2 linked regions of the Thalassospira sp. TSL5-1 genome follow. The protein of the gene in region 1 interacts with the protein of each later gene in a pairwise test. Links are inferred from orthologs where the notes say so. Each region holds a gene or a part of one and is shown on either strand. Other genes may lie near its edges. The genes, in order: ligA and leuS.

Region 1 (3,283 bases):
CTGGACCGTGTGCAATTCACCGTTTCCACCAACCCCGGCAGCCCGGCGGGACCGCTTAATAAAATCGCATCAGGCGGCGAGCTGTCGCGCTTTCTGCTCGCCCTGAAGGTGGTACTGGCACGGGTTTCGGCCGTTCCCAGCCTGGTGTTTGACGAGGTGGATAGCGGTGTTGGCGGCGCCACGGCAGCCGCCATTGGCGAACGCCTGCATCTGCTGGCCCAGGAACGGCAAATTCTGGTGATTACGCATAGCCCGCAGGTCGCCGCACGTGGCAGAACGCACCTTAACATCGCCAAGCGCGAAGATGCCGGGGCGATGGTGACACGGGTAAACGAACTGGTGCAGGATGCACGGCGCGAGGAAATCGCCCGCATGCTGGCAGGCCATTCCATTACCGCAGAGGCCCGTGCTGCTGCCGATAGCCTGCTGGGCTTGCCGGCCTGATCGCACCTTTTTCTTCGTCAGGTTGGCAGCAACAGCCACTTGCACCGGCGATAAAACGATGAGTTGATTCCTGTCAGCAGGATCGCAAACGGGCAAACTAACCCTCGCCAGAAAGGCTGCTATATTTTAGAAACACCTGCATCAACGGCCCGCAATCTGGAACGGAAAACAAAACGACATGAGCGCCGATAAAACAGCGTCTGAAACCAGCAGCCAAGCCCCGAACATCGCGGCAGATGAAACCGTAACCGACACTGGCATGGTTCCTGCAATGCCCGAAAGCCGCAGTGACGCAACCCGTCAGCATGCTGAAATTGCGCAAAAGATCCGCGATTTTAATACGGCCTATTACGTCAATGACGAACCGCTGGTGCCTGATGCGGAATATGATGCGCTGTTTAGCCGCTTGATCGAGCTTGAAAGCCGTTATCCGACACTTAAGAAAAACAGCCCGACCCAGGAAGTCGGGGCATCCCCCGCCGAAGGTTTCGCCAAGGTCCGCCATGCGCGGCCAATGCTGTCGCTGGCCAATGCCTTTTCGCGCGAGGATATTGTCGATTTTCTCGCCCGTATTCGCCGCTTTTTGAACCTGACGGCGCATAGCCCGGTTGAACTGGTGGGCGAGCCGAAAATTGATGGCCTGTCACTGTCGCTGCGTTATGAAAACCGCACCCTGGTGAGTGCTGCAACACGGGGTGATGGAACCGAGGGCGAGGATGTTACCGCCAATGTCGCCCATATTGGCGATATTCCCCGCACCCTGCCCGACGATGCGCCCGAGGCCGTGGTGGAAATTCGCGGCGAAGTTTACATGTCGCGGTCCGATTTCCAGAAGCTGAATGCAAGCCAGGCCGAAGCAGGCAACAAAACATTTGCCAATCCGCGCAATGCGGCGGCCGGTTCGTTGCGCCAGTTGGATCCGTCAGTCAGTGCCAAACGTCCGTTACGCTTTTTTGCCTATAGCTTTGGTGAACTGTCCGAAAGCCTGGCGGAAACGCACTGGAATTTCATTGAGAAAATCAAAGGCTGGGGATTTGTCACCAATCCCCATACCCGCATGCTGCACGATGCCGACGAAATCATGGCGTTCTATGAAGAACTCAGCAATCAGCGCGCCGAACTTGATTACGATATTGATGGCATTGTTTACAAAATCAACGATTTTGAGCTGCAATTGCGCCTGGGTTTTGTCAGCCGCTCGCCTCGCTGGGCGATTGCCCATAAATTCCCGGCGGAAAAGGCGAAAACGCGGCTGAAATCGATTGAAATTCAGGTAGGCCGTACCGGTGCGCTGACCCCGGTGGCACATTTGGAACCGGTGACGGTGGGCGGAGTGGTTGTTTCACGCGCGACCCTGCATAACCGCGATGAAATTGAACGCTTGGGCGTGCGGGTGGGCGACCTTGTAACGGTGCAACGCGCGGGCGACGTGATCCCGCAAATTCTGGGATATGTACCCGAGGAACGCCCCGAAAACAGCGTTGAATTTCAGTTTCCCGACAAATGTCCGAAATGCGGCAGTCATGCCATGCGCGAGGAAGGCGAAGTCGTCACGCGCTGCAGCGGCGGGCTGATTTGCCCGGCACAGGCGGTAGAGCGGCTTAAGCATTTTGTATCACGTAATGCCTTTGACATTGAAGGCATGGGCGGCAAACATATCGAAGCCTTTCATGAACTGGGTTGGGTCAAACAGCCGGGCGATATTTTCCGCCTGGAAAACGATCATGGGGAAGACCTGCGCAAACTGGAAGGCTGGGGCCCCAAATCGGCCGAAAACCTGTTTGCCAGCATTAACCAGCGCCGCACCATTTCCCTTGATCGTTTTATTTACGCCCTGGGTATTCGCCAGATCGGCCAGGCCACGGCAAAATTGCTGGCCCGGCATTATGGCTCTGTCGGTACATGGCGCCAAGCCATGGTTGATGCGCAAGAGGCCGATAGCGACGCGCTGCGCGACCTGATCAATATTGACCAGATCGGCCCCGGCGTTGCCCACGACCTTTTGGAATTTGCCGCTGAAAGCCATAACCGCGCGGTTCTGGACGATCTTCAGGGCATTCTGGAGATCACCGATGTCGAAGCCCCGGCCAATGTCGATAGCCCGGTCAGCGGTAAAACCGTTGTCTTTACCGGCAAGCTGGAACTGTTTTCGCGCAACGAAGCCAAGGCCAAGGCCGAAAGCCTGGGAGCGAAAGTTGCCGGGTCTGTTTCGGCAAAAACCGATTATCTGGTTGCAGGACCGGGTGCGGGTTCCAAATTAAAGAAGGCAGAGGAAGCCGGTGTTACCGTGCTTGATGAACAGGGCTGGCTGGATTTGATAGCCACCTGAGACACAAACGGGCATCGCTGGCAGCATATAGGAAAATGATCATGGAAGATTTGACCAGCTTTTTTCACCGCTATGGCGATGCCCATTTAAAACTGTCTTCGGAAGAACTGGGGCCGTTTTTCCACCTGCCCTGCCTGATCAATGATTTAAATGGCGTACATGCCATTTCATCACAGGATGATCTAACGGCCTATCATGCCCCCTTTATCAAAGAACTTGCCAAGGCCCGCCTGGCCCTGTGCAAGGCGATGCTGACCGAACAGCACTCCGCCCTGCCAGGCGGGGCGCGGGCCATCGTGTCCTTCCGGTTTGGGAACGAGGCAAATGATCTGATCTTTGATTGCGATTATGCCTTTGCCCTGATGCGCGTTGATCAGGACTGGAAAATCGTTTTTGCCCAGCTTGGCGAAATTCGATATAGCGACCTTTATTAGGGAAAGGCTATGACAATGCCTTTTCTCCACCCCACCCATTTAACCATCTGCCAAAAAACCGGCACCAATCCCAATG
Region 2 (3,875 bases), on another replicon or contig:
GATAGGCCTGGGCGGAACGTGTTGATATTCGGTTATCTTGAACAGTCTGGCCGCCAATAAGGAGGTCCATTTCCCTAGCTCCTGCGATCATGCGCGGGAATTTCCACTACATCTTGACTAAAAATCATCGCATATTTTTGCGCAAAAATCCAGCATCCAGTTAACCGCACGGTTGATAGGGCGGGGTTTCGGCACACCCGGTTGAAGATGTCGCTGTATAATGCACCGCAATCCGGGCTATTTAACGCCGATATATGCGATGGGGGATTGCACCTTGGGCCAAGCCCGATTATTGAACAGGGTTTAACCCATTTTACCCGGTCAGGGCGTGTCGAAACTCTCCACGGTTTGACCTGACCAGATGCAGGAGCAGTTTGACAGTGGCAAACCATACAGTGGCAAACTATCAGGAAAGCGCGCAGTCGTTTGAAAAACGCTGGCAGGAATACTGGCGGGAAAACGATACCTATCGCACCCCCAATCCTGGTGATGCGGATTTTGATCCGTCCAAAAAGAAAAGCGTGATCCTCGACATGTTCCCTTATCCCAGCGGGGTGGGGCTGCATATTGGTCATCCGCTGGGCTATATCGCAACCGATGTGAAGGCGCGTTACAAACGCATGAGCGGCTTTAACGTGCTGCATTCGATGGGTTTTGATGCTTTTGGCCTGCCCGCCGAACAGTTTGCCATCCAAACCGGCCAGCATCCGCGCATCACCACCGAAGCCAATATCGACAATATGCTGCGTCAGTTTGAGGTCATTGGCCTCGGCCATGACCCGCACCGTCGTTTTGCCTCGACCGACCCGGAATATTATAAATGGACGCAGTGGATATTCCTGCAACTGTTTAACAGCTTCTATGACCCGCTGATGGAATGGACCGGCCCGGATGGCAATGTTGTCATCGGTCGTGCCCGCCCGATCGCCGAACTGCGCCCGCTGCTGGAAGCTGGTGAATGGCTGCTCGATGAAGATGGCGTTGCCCAGCCTGCCAGCACCCTTGGCGATGGCGTAAAGGCCGAAGGCGATGCCATTGGTGCGGCAATTGACCGTGCCCGTCTGGCCTATGTCGATGAAGTGCCGGTCAACTGGTGCCCGATGCTGGGCACGGTGTTGTCAAACGAGGAAGTCACCAACGAAGGCAAGTCCGAACGGGGTGATTATCCGGTTTACAAACGCCCGCTCAAACAGTGGATGCTGCGCATTACCGATTATGCCGACCGTCTGGTGTCCGACCTTGCCGGTCTGAACTGGCCGAACGGCGTTGTTGAAATGCAAAAAAGCTGGATCGGTCGTTCGGTTGGCGCGCGGGTTAATTTCCCGGTTGCCACTACGTCGGGCGTGGACAGCAAAATTGCCGTTTACACCACCCGCCCGGACACTATTTTTGGCGCAACTTATATGGTGCTGGCCCCGGAACATCCGCTGGTCGATGAGCTTGTCGCCGAAGATGCGAAAGCCGCCGTGAGCGCCTATCGCCAGCAGGCTGCCGAGGTCAAGGCCGTTTCGGCCAAGGATGATGCCGAACGCGAAAAAACCGGTGTGTTTATTGGCGCCTATGCCACCAACCCGGTGACGGGTGATAAAATCCCGGTCTGGATTGCCGATTATGTCCTGATGGGCTATGGCACTGGCGCTATTATGGCGGTGCCCTCGGGCGACCAGCGCGATTTTGAATTTGCCCAAAAATTCAACCTGCCGATCAGGGCCACCACCCGCCCGACCGAAAGCTGGCTAAAGGATAACGCCCCGGCCGCGCTTGCCGGTCTGGAAGGCGATGACCTGCTGGCAAAATATGTTGAAGCCCCCGAAAGCTTTGCTGCGGCCTATACCGAAACCGGCGAAACCATCAATTCCGCCAATGACAGTGTTTCGCTGAACGGCCTTGCAACACCCGATGCCAAAACCCGCATGATTGCGTGGCTTGAGGAAAACGGTATTGGCCGAGGACGCACGCAATATAAACTGCGTGACTGGCTGTTTTCGCGTCAGCGTTATTGGGGCGAGCCGTTCCCGGTTCTGTTCGACATCGAAACCGGCCAGGTGCATGGTGTGGCCGAAACCGCCTTGCCGGTGCTGTTGCCCGATATGACGGATTTCCGCCCGCAATCCAACGAAGACCCCAATTCCGAACCCGAACCGCCGCTGGCCCGCGCCAAGGAATGGATGGAAGTTGCCGGGATTGTTCTTGATGATGGGGCGGTTCTGCCGGTGGATGCCAAGGCGGGCGAGACCTTTGTTCACAACGGTGTGGAATATGCTGTACGCGCGTTTAAGCGCGATGCCAACTCCATGCCCAACTGGGCCGGGTCGTGCTGGTATTTCCTGCGCTATTTCGATGCCCATAACGACGATGCCTTTGTCGCACCCGAAGCCGCTGATTACTGGTCCAAAACCCTGGATGATAACGGCAAGCCGTTGCCGGGTGCGGTCGACCTTTATGTCGGTGGTGCGGAACATGCGGTGCTGCATCTGCTCTATTCACGCTTCTGGCACAAGGTGCTGTATGATCTGGGCCATGTGCAAACGCCCGAACCGTTCCAGCAGCTGTTTAACCAGGGCATGATCACGGCGGACGCCTATACCGACGCGCGTGGTGTGTATGTTGACATTCACGATGTTGAAATGCGTGATGTTGATGGCAAAAAACAGCCCTTTAACAGCAAAACGGGCGAAGCCCTGATCACCGTTCCGGGCAAGATGGGCAAACGCTATAAAAACGGTATCCCGCCCGAGGAAGTGTGCGATCAATATACGATCGATACTTTCCGCGCCTATGAAATGTATATGGGCCCGCTCGATAGTTCCAAACCCTGGCAATCCGATGCCATTGTCGGCATGTTGCGCTTTTTGGGCAATGTCTGGAAACTGGCAACCCAGGCGGAACGCACCGACGTGATGGATGCGAAAATCGACAGTCTGGTGCACAAGACCATCGAAAAGGTTGGCAGTGACATTGACAATCTGCGCCTCAATACCGCCCTTGCAGCCCTGATCGAACTGACCAATGCGCTGGGCAAGCAGAAGGCCGTGCATGAAGACCATATTCGTGCGCTTTACCTGATGGTGTCGCCCTTTGCCCCGCATCTGGGCGAGGAACTGGCCAGCACCCTGGCCCCGGACGAATTCGCCCGCCGCAAATCGGTCATCAAATTTGACTGGCCGGTGTTTGATGCGGAAAAAGCCAAGGATGACGAATTTGAAGTGCCCGTCCAGGTCAATGGTAAAAAACGCGGTGCCATCATGGTTGCCGCCGATGCCGACCAGGCCACGGTCGAGGCCCTTGCCAAGGCCGAAGAAAATGTGGCCCGCCACATTGAAGGCAAGGAAATCGTCAAGCTGATTTATGTCGCCAAGCCGACCCCGAAACTGGTCAATATCGTGGTTAAAGGGTAAGCCCGGCAAGGGATTTTAAAAATGGCGCGTCATGCCGGTTGGCTCCGGGACGCGCCATTTTTGTCTGTGCAGGTTATGCCGCGTTATGCGCTGTTTTCGATTAATTTGCTTCTAATATGCGGTAATATGGCCTATTAGGCTTTTTGCAGTGCAAAATACCCCGGCTGGCTGTTCTGGCGGGCCGCTCCTATTCTAGATGTGCGATGGCCAAATTTGAAAAAGGCGGGCCCGTGGGGCCGCGTGTGTCGCATGTCGCAACCCCGGAGAATTCATGACACCGTCTGGCAGTGCCTTGCGTTTTGTCCTGTTTGTCAATGGATTGCTTCTCATCATTCTGGCCTGCGCAATGGTGGTGCCGATGATGGTTGATCTTGGACTTGCCAATTCCGATTGGTGGGCCTTCGCCGGGTCATCCGGGATGTGTTGTTTCGTTGGGGCGTCGCTCGCCCTGTCCTGCCGGGGGTTGTCAGACCGGCT

Evidence for each region.
Region 2: the proteins of ligA (region 1) and leuS interact in binary tests that used the Escherichia coli proteins (3 or more experiments, as listed by UniProt). The link is inferred for Thalassospira sp. TSL5-1 from one-to-one orthologs.

Annotation. Positions count from the first base shown.
Region 1 is NZ_KV880638.1:1,253,101-1,256,383, reverse strand. Bases 277-3,238 are described here. They hold ligA (NAD-dependent DNA ligase LigA), read left to right. Parts: upstream 277-703; coding sequence 704-2,773; downstream 2,774-3,238. Other genes in these bases: LF95_RS15305 (thermonuclease family protein), read left to right, coding at 3,217-3,238; LF95_RS15310 (hypothetical protein), read left to right, coding at 2,815-3,207; recN (DNA repair protein RecN), read left to right, coding at 277-444. Also shown: more of recN, read left to right, coding at 1-276; more of LF95_RS15305, read left to right, coding at 3,239-3,283. UniProt on the Escherichia coli protein: DNA ligase that catalyzes the formation of phosphodiester linkages between 5'-phosphoryl and 3'-hydroxyl groups in double-stranded DNA using NAD as a coenzyme and as the energy source for the reaction.
Region 2 is NZ_KV880637.1:617,653-621,527, forward strand. Bases 45-3,598 are described here. They hold leuS (leucine--tRNA ligase), read left to right. Parts: upstream 45-380; coding sequence 381-3,398; downstream 3,399-3,598. Other genes in these bases: LF95_RS02895 (DUF5610 domain-containing protein), read right to left, coding at 45-70. Also shown: more of LF95_RS02895, read right to left, coding at 1-44; LF95_RS02905 (TrkH family potassium uptake protein), read left to right, coding at 3,670-3,875.